Regions from separate parts of the Pseudomonas sp. NIBRBAC000502773 genome, predicted to be linked through region 2. Evidence: riboswitches for the same ligand, from Rfam matches in the RefSeq annotation. Region 2 holds a riboswitch; each other region holds the start of a gene.

Region 1 (5,514 bases), 2.1 Mb from region 2:
TCGTGCACTGGGCCTGGTCGGCACGCCTTACCGTTGGGGCGGCAACACGCCGGATTCGGGTTTTGATTGCAGTGGCCTGATCGGCTTCGTCTTCCGCGACGCCGCCGGCATCTCCCTGCCGCGCACCACCCGCGAACTGATCGTGATGCGCGCCCAGGACGTCAGCGAGCAGAACCTGCAGACCGGCGACCTGCTGTTCTTCGCCACCGGTGGCGGTTCCCAGGTCAGCCACGCCGGCATCTATGTGGGCGAAGGCCGCTTTGTGCACGCGCCGCAGACCGGCGGTACGGTCAAGCTGGACACCTTGTCCAAGGCGTATTGGCAGAATGCCTATCTGAGCGCCAAGCGTGTGTTGCCAGCAAACCTGGCACGTAATCCCTGAACCAAATGTGGGAGGGGGCTTGCCCCCGATAGCGAAGTATCAGTCACAGTATCTGTGCCTGACCCACTGCTATCGGGAGCAAGCCCCCTCCCACATTGGTTTTGTGATGCTTCTGGGGGCGTTTATTTAGCGGCCGACACCCGCCACACCTTATTCCCCACATCATCCGCCACCAGCAAATCCCCCTGCTGATCAATCACCACGCCCACCGGCCGGCCCATGGCGTTCTCATCTTTATCGAGAAACCCGGTCAGCACATCCACCGGCTGCCCTTTAGGCTGGCCTGCCTCGAACGGCACGAAGATCACCTTGTAGCCACTGTGGGGCTTGCGGTTCCACGAGCCATGCTGGCCGATGAACGCGCCGTTGCTGAGCGGTGCCGGTAGTTTGCTGCCCTCGGCGAACGTCAGGCCCAAAGACGCGGTGTGCGGCCCTACCGCATAGTCCGGCACGATTGCCTTGGCCACCAGGTCCAGGTTCTGCGGCGTGACGCGTACATCCACATGCTGGCCGTAATAGCTGAAGGGCCAGCCATAGAACCCGCCATCCTTGACCGAGGTGATGTAGTCCGGCACCAGGTCGCTGCCGATCTCGTCGCGCTCGTTTACCGCGGTCCATAGCTTGCCGCTCTGGGGTTCCCAGGCCATGCCGTTAGGGTTGCGCAGGCCGGAAGCGAAAATGCGCTGCTGGCCGCTGGCGCGATCCACTTCCCAGATAGCCGCCCGGCCCTGTTCCGCCTCAAGACCGTTCTCACCGACGTTGCTGTTGGAGCCGACACTCACGTACAGCTTGCTGCCGTCCTTGCTGGCGATCACGTTCTTGGTCCAGTGGTGATTCAGGGGCCCGCCCGGCAGGTCGACCACCTTGGTGCCAGGTGCCTTGATCGCGGTTTCGCCCGCTTGATAGGGGAAGCGCAGCAGCTTGTCCGAATCGGCCACGTACAGGTCATTGCCGACCAGTGTCATACCGAAGGGCGAATTGAGGTTTTCCAGGAACACCGTACGGGTCTCGGCAACGCCATCGTGATCGGCGTCGCGCAGCAGGGTAATGCGATTGGGGCTCGGCACCCCGGCACCGGCGCGGCCCATGACCTTCTCCATGACCCAGCCGCGAATGCCCTTGGAATCATCCGGCTTGGGCGGCGCATTGGTTTCTGCCACCAGCACATCGCCGTTGGGCAGCACATACAGCCAGCGCGGGTGATCCAGGCCTTCGGCGAACGCCGCCACTTGGGTGCCGGCCGCTGCCGTTGGCTTCACGCCCTGCGGCCAACCGATAGCGGGGGCGATGTTCACCGTGGGAATCAGGGTTTTGTTCGGCTCCGGTAGCTGCGGCGACGGCCCGGTGCCGTCGGACACCTGCAGGGTGGAGCTTTCACCGCAGGCCGCAAGGGTGCCGGCGAGCATGATGAGTAGGGCGAGTCTGGTTTTATGCATGGTGTTCTCCTTGATACCTGTAAGGGTAGAGGAGGGCGCTGGTGCGATGGTTCAAGTGCAAGGCCAGCTTTAATTGACGCTCCACCCCCAACCCACTAACCTTCGCGGCTTGTTCCAGGTGCTCTGTGACCCATGGGTCGACCGAGTGAAACAGGGAAGCCGGTGAGCGAGCGCACTTGTACACAGTGCTGCCGCGATTCCGGCGCTGCCCCCGCAACGGTAAATGAGTCAAGACGGTGCCTTTTGCCACTGTATCGCCCGCGATATGGGAAGGCGCGCCGTCGGCGTGTTCGCTCTGTCGATGAGCCAGCGCACCACTCATGAGCCCGGAGACCGGCCTGGATCATCCAACAGCATCACGGTGGGCGATGCTTGGCTGTCTGTTTTTTCCTGCCTGCCGTTTTTGTCCAGCCCCAATGGAGAGCTGCCATGACCGATACCCCCGACCGCGACGAACGCCACCTGGCGCGCATGCTGCGCAAAAAAGCCGTGATCGACGAGCGCATCGCCAATTCCCCCAATGAGTGTGGCTTGCTGCTGGTGCTGACCGGCAACGGCAAAGGCAAGAGCAGCTCGGCATTCGGCATGCTCGCGCGCGCCATGGGCCACGGCATGCAGTGCGGTGTGGTGCAGTTCATCAAGGGGCGCAACAGCACCGGTGAGGAGTTGTTCTTCCGCCGCTTCCCCGAGCAAGTGCGTTTCCACGTGATGGGCGAAGGCTTCACCTGGGAGACCCAGGACCGCCAGCGCGATATCGCCGCCGCCGAAGCCGCCTGGGCCGTGTCCCGCGAACTGCTGCAAGACCCGCGCATCGGCCTGGTGGTGCTGGATGAGCTGAACATTGCCCTCAAGCATGGTTACCTCGACTTGGACCAGGTCCTCAGCGACCTGCAAGCGCGTCCGCCGATGCAGCACGTGGTCGTCACCGGCCGTGGCGCCAAGCCTGAATTGATCGAAATGGGCGACACCGTCACTGAAATGGGCATGCTCAAGCACGCGTTCCAGGCCGGTATCAAGGCACAGAAGGGCGTCGAACTTTGAATCAGCCCCGTCACTGCCCGGCCGTCCTGATCGCCGCACCGGCGTCCGGCCAAGGCAAAACCACCGTCACCGCCGCGCTGGCCCGTTTGCACCGCAACCTGGGGCGCAGGGTACGCGTGTTCAAATGCGGCCCGGATTTCCTGGACCCGATGATCCACGAGCGCGCCAGCGGTGCGCCGGTGTATCAATTGGACATGTGGATGGTGGGCGAGCAGGAAAGTCGTCGGCTGCTGTGGGAAGCGGCGGGTGAGGCCGACCTGATCCTGATCGAAGGCGTGATGGGCCTGTTCGATGGCACACCGTCCAGCGCCGACCTGGCGCGGCATTTCGGCGTGCCGGTGCTCGGTGTGATCGACGGCACCGCCATGGCCCAGACCTTTGGCGCCCTGGCCCTGGGCCTGGCGCGTTATCAGCCGGACCTGCCGTTTGCCGGGGTACTGGCCAACCGCGTCGGCACCCTGCGCCATGCGCAGTTGCTGGAAGGCAGCCTCACCGAAGGCTTGCGTTGGTATGGCGCCCTGTCCCGCGAAACCGGAATCGAACTGCCCAGCCGCCATTTGGGCCTGGTGCAGGCCAGCGAGCTGAATGACCTCGACGTGCGCCTGGACGCCGCCGCCCAGGCCCTGGGCAGCAGCTGCGAAGTCGCATTGCCGCCACCGGTGACCTTCGCCGCGCCGGAAGTGATCGAGGCCGAGCCGTTGCTGGCCGGTGTGCGCATTGCGGTGGCCCGTGACGAAGCCTTCGCCTTCACCTATGGCGCCAGCCTCGACCTGCTGCGGGCGATGGGGGCCGAACTGACGTTTTTCTCGCCGATCCATGATCTCCAACTGCCCGAGGCCGACAGCCTGTACTTGCCCGGCGGTTACCCGGAATTGCACCACCAGGCGCTGTCGCAAAACACGCCGATGCTTGACGCCATTCGTAACCATCATGCCGCCGGCAAACCCTTGCTCGCCGAGTGTGGCGGCATGCTCTACCTGTTGGATTCGCTTACCGATGTCGACGGCACCCGCGCCGAGCTGGTCGGCCTGCTGCAAGGCGATGCGGTGATGCAAAAGAAACTCGCGGCCCTGGCCCTGCAAAGTGTCGAGCTGCCGGAAGGCGTGCTGCGCGGGCACACGTATCACCATTCCCTGACCAGCACCGAGTGCCAGCCGATTGCCCGTGGCCTGAGCCCGAACGGTGGGCGCGGTGCCGAAGCGGTGTTCCGGCAGGGGCGGATGACGGCCTCTTACGTGCACTTCTATTTTCCGTCGAATCCGACGGCGGTAGCCGCGTTGTTTGCCCCGGACCGAGCTGAAACCCCATCCACTGTGGGAGGGGGCTTGCCCCCGATAGGGCCATGACCGACAACGCTTTCCCCCAGGCCGACCGCGACGCCGTCTACCGCGCCATCGCCGAACGCCGCGACATGCGCCACTTCAGCGGCGGCAGTGTCGCCCCCGAATTGCTGCATCGCCTGCTCCAGGCCGCGCACCAGGCGCCCAGTGTCGGCCTGATGCAGCCCTGGCGGTTTATCCGCATCAGCGACCGCGCGTTGCGCAGCCAGATTCAACAGTTGGTGGAAGAAGAACGCGTGCGCACCGCCGAGGCGTTGGGCGAGCGCTCCGATGCGTTCATGAAGCTCAAGGTCGAAGGCATCCACGACTGCGCCGAAGTGCTGGTGGCGGCGTTGATGGATGATCGCGAGCGCCACATCTTCGGGCGGCGCACCTTGCCGGAGATGGACCTGGCGTCGCTGTCCTGTGCGATCCAGAACCTGTGGCTGGCGGCGCGGGTCGAGGGGCTGGGCATGGGCTGGGTCTCGCTGTTCGACCCCCAGGCCCTGGCCGACCTGCTGGGCCTGCCGCCCGGTGCGAAACCCCTGGCGGTCTTGTGCCTGGGGCCGGTGACGGAGTTTTACCCGGCACCGATGTTGCAGCTCGAAGGCTGGACCGAGCCTCGGCCGTTGAGTGACATGGTGTATGAAAATGCGTGGGGAGTGAGTCAATGAGTGTGGCCTTGCTGTGTGTCGCTGCGGTGGCGTTGGATGCGCTGCTGGGCGAGCCCAGGCGCTGGCATCCGCTGGTGGCGTTCGGCAATTTTGCCGGGCGCATCGAGCAGCGTTTCAACAGCGGTGGCCGGGGCTGGCGCAGCCATGGCGTGACCGCGTGGGTTATCGCCGTGGTGCCGTTGACCCTGCTGGCCACCGCGTTGTCGTGGGCGCCGTATATCGGCTGGGTCCTGGAGATCCTCGCGTTGTACTGCGCCCTCGGCATGCGCAGCCTCGGCGAGCATGTGATCCCGGTGGCCCAGGCCCTGCGCAGCGAGGACCTCGACGCGGCTCGCACACGGGTGAGCTACCTGGTCAGCCGCCAGACCAGTGAACTGGACCGCACCGAAGTCGCCCGCGCCGCCACCGAATCGGTGCTGGAAAACGGCAGCGATGCGGTGTTTGCCGCGCTGTTCTGGTTTGTCGTCGCCGGTGTGCCGGGCGTGGTGCTCTACCGCCTGAGCAATACGCTCGACGCCATGTGGGGCTATCGCAACGAACGCTTCGAGCGCTTCGGTTGGGCCGCGGCCAAGATCGACGATGTACTCAACTATGTGCCTGCACGCCTGGTGGCCTTGACCTACGCCGTGCTGGGCAAAACCCGCCTGGCCCTCAAATGCTGG
Region 2 (5,514 bases):
GGCTGAAAAGCTTCACCGCGTATATCGACAACTTCAGCGAAGCCTTCCTGGACGATGCCGTGGTCGACTACGCCACCGACCGCATGGGCGGCCAATTGACCATCAAGGCGCCCAACGCCAAGGTGCCTAATGTCAATGCCGACAGCCCGGTCAACGAGCGTATCAACTACTACCTGCAAACCGAGATCAACCCGGGGCTCGCGAGCCACGGCGGTCAGGTCAGCCTGATCGACGTCGTCGATGACGGCATTGCCGTATTGAAGTTCGGCGGCGGGTGCCAGGGCTGCGGTCAGGCAGACGTGACCCTGCGCGAGGGCATCGAGCGGACCTTGCTCGAGCGTATTCCGGAGCTCAAGGGCGTCCGTGATGTGACGGACCACACGCAGAAAGAAAACGCCTACTACTGAGTAAGGCGTTCACTGCGAACAAAAAACGGCGCCCGTGAGCGCCGTTTTTTATTGTTAAAATTCAAGCGGTTATGCAATCTATCTGACAAGGAGGATTAAGTGTGGGAGGGGCTTGCTCCCGATAACGGTGCCTCAGTCGTCTCATGAGGAAGCTGACACACCGCCATCGGGAGCAAGCCCCTCCCACTTTTTTATTGTATTTATTCAGTTGAATCAACATGTTATTGGTTGTTAGTGAAGTAAATAATCAAGGCCGATAAAGGTGCGCATGCCCGGCCCGATACAACGACGACTCACTGAAGCTGTCACTCGCCAGTACTCGCCCCACCACAATCAACGCCGTACGCCGAAAGCCCTTGGCGGCGACTTTGTCGGCAATATCGCTGAGTGTGCCGACGGCCCAATCCTGATCCGGCCATGTCGCCCGGTGTACCACGGCAATCGGGCAGTCTGCGCCATAGTGCGGCAGCAGTTCGGCGACAATCTTCTCCAAATGGTTGACCCCCAGATGAATCGCCATGGTCGTGCCATGGCGGGCCAGGCTGTCGAAGTCTTCGCCGGCCGGCATGCGGGTTTTATCGGCGTAGCGGGTCAGGATCACGCTTTGGGCGATGTCCGGCAAGGTCAGTTCGGTCTCCAGCAACGCTGCGCAGGCGGCCACTGCGGTGACGCCGGGAATGATCTGGAAGGGGATGCCCAACTCGCGCAGGTAACGGATCTGCTCGCCAATCGCGCCATACAGGCTTGGGTCGCCGGAGTGCACGCGGGCCACATCCTGGCCGTTGGCGTGGGCAGCCTTGAACAGTTCGATGATCTGTTCCAGGTGCAGTTCGGCGCTGTTGACCACCTGTTGCGCCTGATGACCCTCCAGCACCGCCGCCGGCACCAGCGAGCCGGCATAGATGATCACCGGGCAACTGCGGATCAGGCGCTGGCCTTTGACAGTGATCAATTCCGGATCGCCGGGGCCGGCGCCGATGAAGTAGACGGTCATGGAGAATTCCTGTGGAAAAACGGGCGAGCATGAAGATTGCTCATGATCGGGACTGACGATTATCGGGATTTTAGCCGGCGCAGGCCAATGCAAAGGTGGCCTGGGCGGTTTTCTGGCGGGTGATCAACAAGCGGGCAGGGCCGCCGCAGAGCTGTTCGGCCAGGGCCAGGGCGGCACTTTCGGCGACGCCGTAACAGCCGGTATGGGCAAACGCGACCGCCGATTTGTGGCTCAGCCGGTCTTCGTAAACGGCCAGTTGCCCGGCGTTGAAGCATTGCAAGGGCAGGTCGAGCAGTCGGGCCAGGGCGAGTAACCCTGGCTCGTCCTGTTTACGGTCGATGCTGGCCAGTGCCGTGACACGCTGGCGCTCGATCCCGCCCTCGGCCAGGGCGCTGTCCAACAGGCCCAGCAGGGTGTCGACATCACAACCCCGCTGGCAACCCAGGCCGACCACCAGGGTCATGCCGAGTATTGATCGTCGCGGTTGCGGCGGAACAACCAGGCACTGATCAGGCCAAGGGCCAGCCAGAACGCCACGTTGGTCAACTGCGAAGCGATCTTGAACTGCGCTTCGAGGGCTTCCGGCGCCAGCATCGAATGGGTTTCCGGCTGCGGTGCACCGATCACATGCGGCACCACCAGGATCGCCACGCCCAGGACTTTCAGCAGCCAGTTGCGACCAAACACGATCAGGGCAATACCCACAGCCGTCGAGGCAGCGGTGCCGATCCACCAGATCTGCCGTTGTGCCAGGTCGGCGGCGGCAGTGCCCGGCAGCTCCGGTGGCAGGCCCAGGGTGGGCGCCAGCACAAAGGTCGCGTAGCCGGCCAGGCCCCACAGCAAGCCTTGGGCCGTGCGGGTCGGTGCGCGCAGGGTATAGAGGCCGGCCAGCATCAGGGCGAAGCCGACGGCCACCACCAGGTTGCCGCCGGTGGTCGACAGCACACGCTGCCAGCCGTCTTCCGGCTCCCAGGCTTCGGCGTCGTGGGTGTGTGCGGCGGCGCCAGCAGCATGTTCATGGGCCACTTCAGTCGCGGCCGGGGCTTTTTCAAAGGTTTCCGCCTGCAGAATCAGCGGAGCGACCCAGAAGCTTTGCAGCAGGGTCAGCAGCAGGGCGGCGAGCAGGCCGGTGAACCCTGCGGTTTGCGCAATACGCTTGATCATGTCGGCAGGCCTCAGTGGCACGGGAACGCGGCGCTGTGGCGGGTATCGTGGGCAGCGTTGTGCACCGCCTCGATGTGCGAGAAACCGGCGAAATACACCAGGCACGCGCCAAGGATCGACGCGCCGATGGCGGCGGTCAGGCGTTGGCTGAGGGTGGCGGAGCTGCTGGCGGTGTGCGAGGTGCTGCTGATGATCGACATGGCGCGTCCCTTTCAGGTGTCAGGGTGACACGAGCGCATGCAAACCCCGCGAGCCAGGCACGCAGGGTTTTAACAGCGCCCGCCCACCGCGGGTTTGTTATTCGATGTTATTCGGGCCGGTCTCCGGGCTTGCGAGGGACACTGGGTCTACAAAACGTCGCCTTCCCATGCCGTACAGGCACAGTGGATCTGACGCTTCACTCGCTTACCGTTGCGGGGGCAGCACCGGACTCGTCATAAGGCTATGACTCACCGGTTTCCCGTTTCACCCTGTGAAGGGCACCCGAAACAAGATGTGTAGGAGAGCATGGGCAGTGGGCGGGCGTCAAATAGACGACTGGCGCCCCGCAGTTTACGGCAGGCGTTCCAGTGGATGTTGATCAGGCAGGGCGACGGGGCGAGTAAGAGGCCGCCATGCGTGCGTACGTAATATTGGACAAACTAAACCTGTCGTCTGGTTTGGTTGTATGCAAGAACGCGCCGGGTATTATATCCAACTGACGAAGCAGGTAAGGTCGATTAAGAAGTTCTTTGGCAACGGCTGTTGCATTGTAGGAGAAATCTCTAGTGCTCCGTATTTCGCGTGCAGCCTCTCGCAGTTCGTTAAAGTTTACATATTCATCGTTAGCACCTTCGGCGAACTCGCGAAAATAAACTCTAACTTGCCCCAGCAAAGACCCATCGCTAAGACTTTTGAAGTCTTCAGCGATAATAGCGACATTGTTCCAGGTCGCCTCGCCGTAGTGCACTCCAGGTGTTTGTGGAAAGAGTGACGTCATTAGGTCTGGGCGGCTGATGACCTCCTTCGCAAGCTCTATTTGCTCTTGTTTGGCATCTCGTCCGTCGTGTAGTTTGCCTGCCGCCATCTTTTTGAGGTCGGTCAAGCGAAAGCTGTTGCGTGCCTTACCGTCCGGGCCTTCCAGGTCGCGGAAATGGTGCAACAGTTCTTTGGCCAGCATCGGGTTGCTGTGGTTCTCTAAAAACGTGATGTCTGATGATTTTTTTTGTGCCGCTGCGAGGGGCAGAGAGTCGGTTTTGGGGGGAACGTTGCCAGTCACTTCGATCGATGCCGGAGGGAGGGGCGCAGTAGGTTGAGTGCGTATTGAAAATTCCATAGTGTTTTTATCCGAGTTGGCTATGCAGCGTTAAACTTCGTCTATTGGCAAAGCTGCTCCGAGGATGTGTGGTGTTTTTCGATATTTCTGTTCCCTGTACTCATTTGGGAACTGATTACGTTAAGTTACAGCGCTTATTTAATTCGTATGGACTAAATAATTAGTCTGACTTCAAGGCGAGCTTTTACGTAAGTTGCTCACTATTGCCGTCTGCACTGATATCAAAGATTCTGAACCAAACGCCTAATGATGGGCGTCCGTTTTCAACCCCTGTATAGTGTTCAAGCGGGCGGTCTGGCCGTTTCGACATTGACCCGCTCGTACTCACTGCGTAGCCTTGCACCCTCGAGGTTCTTCGGCCCAGGTCGAAGCTAAGAAGGGAACGCGGTCAAAGCCGCGGCTGCCCCCGCAACTGTGAAGGGTTTATCTGACTGCCACGCCACTGCCACTGCGGCGGGAAGGCGCAGTCGGCGCCGGTCGCAAGACCCGCAAGCCCCAAGCCAGGAGACCTGCCTCGCCACCGATTTTCCAATTCAACCGGGCGGGGTGATCCGGTGACGAAATCCGCTTCTGCGCGCCGCCGCAGTGCCTATCGTCCCGTATGCCCGCCCCAAAGGGCATCCGATGAAAACACTGGCCAAACTCCCCGTCACCATCGTTACCGGCTTCCTCGGCTCGGGCAAGACCACCTTGCTGCGCCATATGCTCGACAACGCCCAGGGTCGTCGCATTGCGGTGATCGTCAACGAATTCGGCGAACTGGGCATCGACGGTGAGATCCTCAAGCAGTGCTCCATCGGTTGCACCGAAGAAGAGGCCAACGGCCGCGTGTACGAGCTGGCCAACGGCTGCCTGTGCTGCACGGTGCAGGAGGAGTTCTTCCCGGTGATGCGCGAACTCGTCGCCCGTCGCGGCGACCTCGACCATATCCTTATCGAAACCTCGGGCCTGGCCCTGCCGAAACCCTTGGTACAGGCCTTCCAGTGGCCGGAAATCCGCAGCGCCTGCACGGTTGATGCGGTCATCACCGTGGTCGACAGCCCGGCCGTGGCCGCCGGCACCTTTGCCGCGTTCCCGGATCAGGTCGACGCCCAGCGCAAGCTCGACCCGAACCTGGACCATGAATCGCCGCTGCACGAGCTGTTTGCCGACCAGTTGGCCAGCGCCGACCTGGTGATCCTCAATAAATCCGACCTGATCAGCGCCGAAGACCTGGCCCGTGTGCGCCTGGAAGTCGCCGAAGAGCTGCCGCCGGCGGTGAAGATCATCGAAGCCAGCAGCGGTCGCCTGCCGTTGGACGTGTTGATCGGCCTGGGCGCGGGGTCCGAAGAACATATCGACGCTCGCCATAGCCACCACGATCATCACCACGAAGGTGAAGACGAGCATGATCACGACGCCTTCGATTCCATCTCCATCGACCTGCCCCAAGCCGACGAAGCGCTGCTGCTCGACGCCCTGAACCAATTGGTGGTTCAGCACGGCATCCTGCGGGTCAAGGGTTTCGCCGCCATCCCGAACAAGCCGATGCGCCTGCTGATCCAGGGTGTGGGGACGCGTTTCGACAAGCACTTCGACCGTGCCTGGGGCGCCGACGAAGCGCGCATCACGCGGCTGGTGCTGATCGGCCAAGA
Region 3 (5,514 bases), 1.8 Mb from region 2:
CCAACGCGGGCAAGCCCGCTCGCCACAACAGCCTATCTACCACCGCCCCTCCCACAATAGAGTCTCGGGTGAAGTGGACATGTGCTGTTCAGTTAGACCGCAACCGCAGTATCTGCGCCCCATCAAACGGGTCCGTCAGGTAATGCGCCTGCACCCCGAATGTCTCCTGTAGTCGCTGTGGCGTCAGCACCTCCAGCGGCTTGCCCAGCGCGACCAGGCGCCCACGGTCCAGCACGGCCAGGCGATCGCAGGTCAGCGCCTGGTTCAGGTCATGCAGGGCGATGAGGGTGGTCACCGGCAAGCCTTGCACGCCTTTCAAAATCGCCAGTTGATGCTGGATATCCAGGTGGTTGGTCGGCTCATCCAGCAACAGGATCTGCGGCCGTTGCGCCAGGGCGCGGGCGATGTGCACGCGCTGGCGCTCGCCGCCGGAGAGGCTGCGCCAGGCGCGGTGGCTCAGGTGGGTGGCGTCCACATCATGCAGGGCCTGGCGCACGATGGCGTCGTCGTCGCCGGACCATGGGCTCAGCGCCGACAGCCACGGTGTACGGCCCAGCGCCACGGCGTCGAACACGCGGATGGCGTCGTCGGTGTCGGCCTGTTGCTCTACCACCGCCAGCTGTTGGGCGATGGCGCGGCGGGACAGGTCGCCCAGGCGCTGGCCGCCCAGGTGCACGTCGCCGCTGGCCGGTGTGCGCAGGCCGGCGAGCAGTTTGAGCAGGGTGGATTTGCCGGAGCCGTTGGGCCCGACGATCCCCAGGGTTTCCCCCCGCTGAACCTCCAGGTGAATATCCTGCAGCAACTCCGCCTCACGCACCTTGAAGCCCAGGCCGGTGCAACTCAGTACGCTCATCGCGCATTCCTCCGGCCAATCAGGATCAGCGCAAACACCGGCGCGCCCACCAGCGCCGTCACCACGCCGACCGGGATCACCTGGCCTTTGATCAAGGTGCGCGACAACACATCGGCCGCAATCAAAAATAACGCGCCGCCCAGCGCACTGGCGGGCAGCAGGCGCGAATGTCCGGTGCCGAACAGCAGGCGCACCGCGTGGGGGATCACCAGACCGACAAAGCCGATGGAGCCGACAATCGACACCATCACCGCCGTCACCAGCGCCGCGCACCCCACCAGCACAACCTGCACACGGCGCACCGGGATGCCCAGAGACGCGGCCGAATCCGTGCCGAAGGTGAACGCATCCAACGCGCGACGATGCCACAGGCACACCGCCAGGCCGGTGACCGCCACCGGCACCGCCAGCCACACCGACGGCCAGCGCACGCCGCTGAGGTTGCCCAGCAGCCAGAACATGATGCCGCGCGCCTGTTCGGAACTGGCGGACTTGGTGATCAGGAACGCGGTAAGTGCATTGAACAGCTGCGACCCGGCGATGCCCGCGAGGATGATCTGCCCGGTGCCGCTGGACGAACCGCTGGCCCGCGCCAGCAGGATCACCAGGGCAAACGCCGCCATCGCGCCGACAAAGGCGCCGGCCGACAATGAAATCAGCCCGCCGCCCACGCCCATCAACGCCACCAGCACCGCGCCGGTCGAAGCCCCGGCGCTGATGCCCAGCAGGTACGGATCGGCCAACGGGTTGCGCAGCAACGACTGCAAAATCACCCCGCAGGTGGCCAGCCCCGCACCGCAGGCGGCGGCCACCAGGGCACGGGTGAGGCGGTAGTTCCACACCACGCCTTCATCGATCGGGTCCAGCACGTAACCGGCCGCCCACAGTTTGTTGGCGAGCACCTGTAGCACCACCTGCGGCGAGATGGCGGTTTCGCCGATGGCCACGCCGGCGAGCACGGCGATCAGCAATAGCGCCAGGGCGAGTAAGGTCCGGATCATTGCGGCAGGTCGTAGCCGTCGATGGCCGTGGCCAGGTGTTCAAGGCCGTCGAACATGCGGATGCTGGCCTGCAGCGCGAGAGCGTCGAGGATGATGATGCGGTTGTTTTTCACCGCGTCCATGTTGCGCGTGACCGGGTCGCTGCGCAGGAAGGCGAGTTTCTTTTCATGGTCATCGGCGGGGTAGCGGCGGCGGTCCATGCGGGCGATTACCAGGAAGGTCGGGTTGGCCTTGGCGAGGGTTTCCCAGCCGACGGCGGGCCATTCTTCATCGGATTGCACCACGTTGTGCAAACCGAGGGTTTCGAGCATGAACTCCGGAATGCCCTTGTGGCCGGCCACGTAGGGGTCGCTGGCCAGTTCGGCGCTGGAGAACCACACCAGCGCGCTGGCCTGCTTGAGGCCTTTGCTCTGCACGGTGGCCACGGATTTGGCCAGGCGCGCCTGGAGTTCATCGTTCAACTGTTGGCCGCGATCCTGTACATCGAAAATCTGCGCCAGCTGGCGGATGCTCTTGTAGATGGTCTCGATACGGAAAGGCTCCAGCCGCGTGCCGTCGGCGCCCACCAGGTTGTCCTTGCCTTCGCAGTCGGAGGGCAGCAGGTAGGTGGGAATCTTCAGTTCGTGAAACTGCTCGCGGGTGCCGACCACGCCTTGCGGGCCTACCACCCATTCCAGCTCGGCGGCCACCAGTTGCGGGCGCTTGGCGATCACCGCTTCGAAGCTGGGCTCGTTGTTGGCCAGGCGCTCGATGCGGTCGTTCTGCGCCTTGAACTGCGGCAACACGCTGTTGAACCACAGCGAGGTGCCTACCACGCGGTCAGCCACGCCGAGGGCATAGAGCATTTCGGTGGCGGCCTGGCCGATGGTCACGCTGCGCGCGGGCGCCTGCGGGAAAGTAAGGGTGCTGCCGCAGTTTTCCAGGGTCAGCGGGTAATGCGTGGGGGCGGCGTGGGCCAGGGCGCAGAAACCCAGGCCGCTGATCAGGGCGGTAACGCGTGGCAGCATGAGGCGATCTCCGTGTGAACCGTACGTGGAAACAGGGGAGGTACGGTTCGGAAATACGCCCTCGAACGCTGCCGAACGGGCAGGCAAGGAGGTCCTTCCCGGACACCCCGCCGGTTAGTGATTACTGGGCCGGCAGGTCTCCTGACTGATGCGTCGTCGCCACGCTCCGGCCTTCCCGGACGCGGTCCAGTGGCAGTGGGGAGCAGGCTCGGCACCTACAGTTGCGGGGGCAGTTCCGATTGACGCGGTGTACCGCGCTTCGGATTCCCTATTAGTCCCGTTCGGGAACCGGCGCGGTATGGTAGTTGATTAGGGCCAGGCGATACAGCCCGAAGGGCGCCCGGTCAGAGACGAATATCCTCGGGGCCGCGGATCAGCGCTTCAATTCGCGTGCCCGTGGCGCGCTCTTCGTTGCTGAAACCGTCGTAGTCCGCCAGGTTGGCGAAGCGGATACCGGTCAATTGTTCGATCTGGATCACGCTGCGCTGGTAGGTCCTGACCTGGCCGAACATCAGGTCGAGCTGACCCAGCTCGCGGCTTTGGTCGATCATGTAGGCGCTGGCGGAGGGCTTGCCGTCATCGCTGAGGTAGGCCACCACTTTCCAGAACGCCTTGGGGATTCTGATACCACGGTAAAGGCGGTCGTCGTCGGCGAACACCGGGCCGCTGAACACCGTGGCCCGGGCTTTCCAACGTTGCGTGTTATTGAGGATGTAGTCCTCCAGTTCAAGCCAGGTCTTCTGGTTGAACCCGCTCATCTGCGGCGAGCAGTTGGTGAAGTGGAAGGTGTCGAGGTTGGCGGTGTTTGCCGCGTCGCCCCAGTTGGGATCCTGGCGCCGTACCAGGTGGCCGCGGTCCAGGCCATTGCTGGCATAGAGCTCTTCACCAACCTGGGCGCTGATCGGCAGGCGCCCATCGTAGGCCCAGGTGTCGTTGCTGCGGACTATCTCCACATGCTGCCCGCCATCGATATTGACGCCCACGTAGAGCGCCAGTCGTCGGGAACGGGACATCGTCACCGAGAAATGCGTGTAGTCCAGGCGCAGCGGTTGGACGTCGTCCGCCAATGCCTCAGCGGCGGTGGGCCAGGGCACCGCGAAGCTGCTGAGAAAATCCTCGGCGTAGCCGCGTCGGTCCTGTAGGTCCTTGGCCGCGGTGACACGGGGCGTCGCCGCCCGGGCTTCCATCAGGGTGGGATTGGTCGCGATCAACGGGCGCAGATCGGCGAGTCGTGGGCGGTGCGCAAGATCGATTTTGGCTTTGCGGGCTGGCATGGGTAAGTCCTCCTTGGATAAACACGACTGCAACATAGATTGATGACAATTGATGACACGGGTTAACCCTGGGGGGCTATCCTCAAACGGTTACCGGAGCTACACCATATGCCAACAGGGAGCCAGCTAATGTGTGATCGCCACCACCGCAACCCGATTTTCTGCCTGATCCCACCGTACATGCTCGACCAGATCGCGCGTCACGGTGATAAGGCCCAGCGCGACATCGCGCTGCGCACCCGCGCCAAGGACAGCACGTTCCGTTCGCTGCGCATGGTCGCAGTGCCCGCCAAGGGGCCGGCCCACATGGCCCTGGTCATGGGTGCCGGCAAACGGCGCTCGATCTACAGCGCCGAAGGCACCGACAGCCTGCCGGGCAAGCTGGTCCGCGGTGAAGGCCAGCCCGCCAGTGGCGACGCCGCCGTGGACGAAGCCTATGACGGCTTGGGTGCCACGTTCGATTTTTTCGAAGAGGTGTTCGACCGCAACTCCATTGATGACGCCGGCATGGCCCTGGATGCCACCGTGCACTTTGGCCAGAACTATAACAATGCGTTCTGGAACTCGACCCAGATGGTGTTTGGCGACGGCGATGGGCAGTTGTTCAACCGCTTCACGGTGGCCCTCGATGTGATTGGCCATGAATTGGCCCACGGCGTCACCGAGGACGAGGCCAAGCTGATGTATTTCAATCAATCCGGCGCGCTGAACGAGTCACTCTCGGACGTGTTCGGCTCACTGATCAAGCAGTATGCGTTGAAGCAAACCGCCGAAGACGCCGATTGGCTGATCGGCAAAGGGTTGTTCACCAAGAAGATCAAAGGCGTCGCCCTGCGTTCGATGAAGGCCCCCGGCACCGCGTTCGATGACAAGCTGCTGGGCAAGGACCCCCAACCAGGGCATATGGATGATTTTGTCCAGACCTACGAGGACAATGGCGGGGTGCATATCAATTCCGGCATTCCCAACCATGCGTTCTATCAGGTGGCGACCCGGATTGGCGGGTTTGCCTGGGAGCGCGCAGGACGTATCTGGTATGACGCGCTGCGCGATGCGCGGTTGCGGCCAAACTCGGGGTTTTTACGTTTTGCGCGTATAACCTACGATATCGCCGGTCGTCTCTACGGCGCGAATAAGGATGAGCACAAGGCGGTCAAGGAGGGCTGGAAAGCGGTTGGCATTAACGTCTGACGTGAGGAACAGCCATGCAAATTTCGATCAAGGAAAACGGCGGGCCGGCGTTTTTTCCGGGTTTGACCCAGCCTCGTACGGTGGAGTTGAACACGTTGCCCGAGCCGGACCAGCAGGAGTTGCGGCAACTGATCGAGGCTTCAAACTTCTTTCAGTTGCCGCAGAGCACCACGCCAGAGCCCGGAAAC

The links. A riboswitch is a leader RNA that binds a small molecule or an ion and turns the genes downstream of it on or off. The one in region 2 is predicted to bind cobalamin.
Positions count from the first base shown of each region.
Region 1: another riboswitch for cobalamin. It lies ahead of cobO (cob(I)yrinic acid a,c-diamide adenosyltransferase); the one in region 2 lies ahead of NIBR502773_RS28335 (CbtB-domain containing protein).
Region 3: another riboswitch for cobalamin. It lies ahead of NIBR502773_RS05675 (ABC transporter substrate-binding protein); the one in region 2 lies ahead of NIBR502773_RS28335 (CbtB-domain containing protein).

Region 1 is NZ_CP041189.1:1,553,620-1,559,133, reverse strand. Features, by position in the region: gene NIBR502773_RS07065 (C40 family peptidase) at 1-382, shown strand, start outside; gene NIBR502773_RS07060 (sorbosone dehydrogenase family protein) at 505-1,818, opposite strand; cobalamin riboswitch at 1,918-2,175, shown strand; gene cobO (cob(I)yrinic acid a,c-diamide adenosyltransferase) at 2,248-2,859, shown strand; gene NIBR502773_RS07050 (cobyrinate a,c-diamide synthase) at 2,856-4,205, shown strand; gene bluB (5,6-dimethylbenzimidazole synthase) at 4,202-4,852, shown strand; gene cbiB (adenosylcobinamide-phosphate synthase CbiB) at 4,849-5,514, shown strand, end outside.
Region 2 is NZ_CP041189.1:6,178,962-6,184,475, forward strand. Features, by position in the region: gene nfuA (Fe-S biogenesis protein NfuA) at 1-407, shown strand, start outside; gene cobM (precorrin-4 C(11)-methyltransferase) at 655-1,401, opposite strand; gene NIBR502773_RS28325 (cobalamin biosynthesis protein) at 1,472-1,864, opposite strand; gene NIBR502773_RS28330 (CbtA family protein) at 1,861-2,565, opposite strand; gene NIBR502773_RS28335 (CbtB-domain containing protein) at 2,577-2,765, opposite strand; cobalamin riboswitch at 2,862-3,067, opposite strand; gene NIBR502773_RS28340 (hypothetical protein) at 3,146-3,880, opposite strand; cobalamin riboswitch at 4,212-4,412, shown strand; gene cobW (cobalamin biosynthesis protein CobW) at 4,505-5,514, shown strand, end outside.
Region 3 is NZ_CP041189.1:1,252,645-1,258,158, reverse strand. Features, by position in the region: gene NIBR502773_RS05685 (ABC transporter ATP-binding protein) at 89-853, opposite strand; gene NIBR502773_RS05680 (iron ABC transporter permease) at 850-1,854, opposite strand; gene NIBR502773_RS05675 (ABC transporter substrate-binding protein) at 1,851-2,861, opposite strand; cobalamin riboswitch at 2,975-3,169, opposite strand; gene NIBR502773_RS05670 (DNA/RNA non-specific endonuclease) at 3,206-4,135, opposite strand; gene NIBR502773_RS05665 (M4 family metallopeptidase) at 4,265-5,326, shown strand; gene NIBR502773_RS05660 (protealysin inhibitor emfourin) at 5,341-5,514, shown strand, end outside.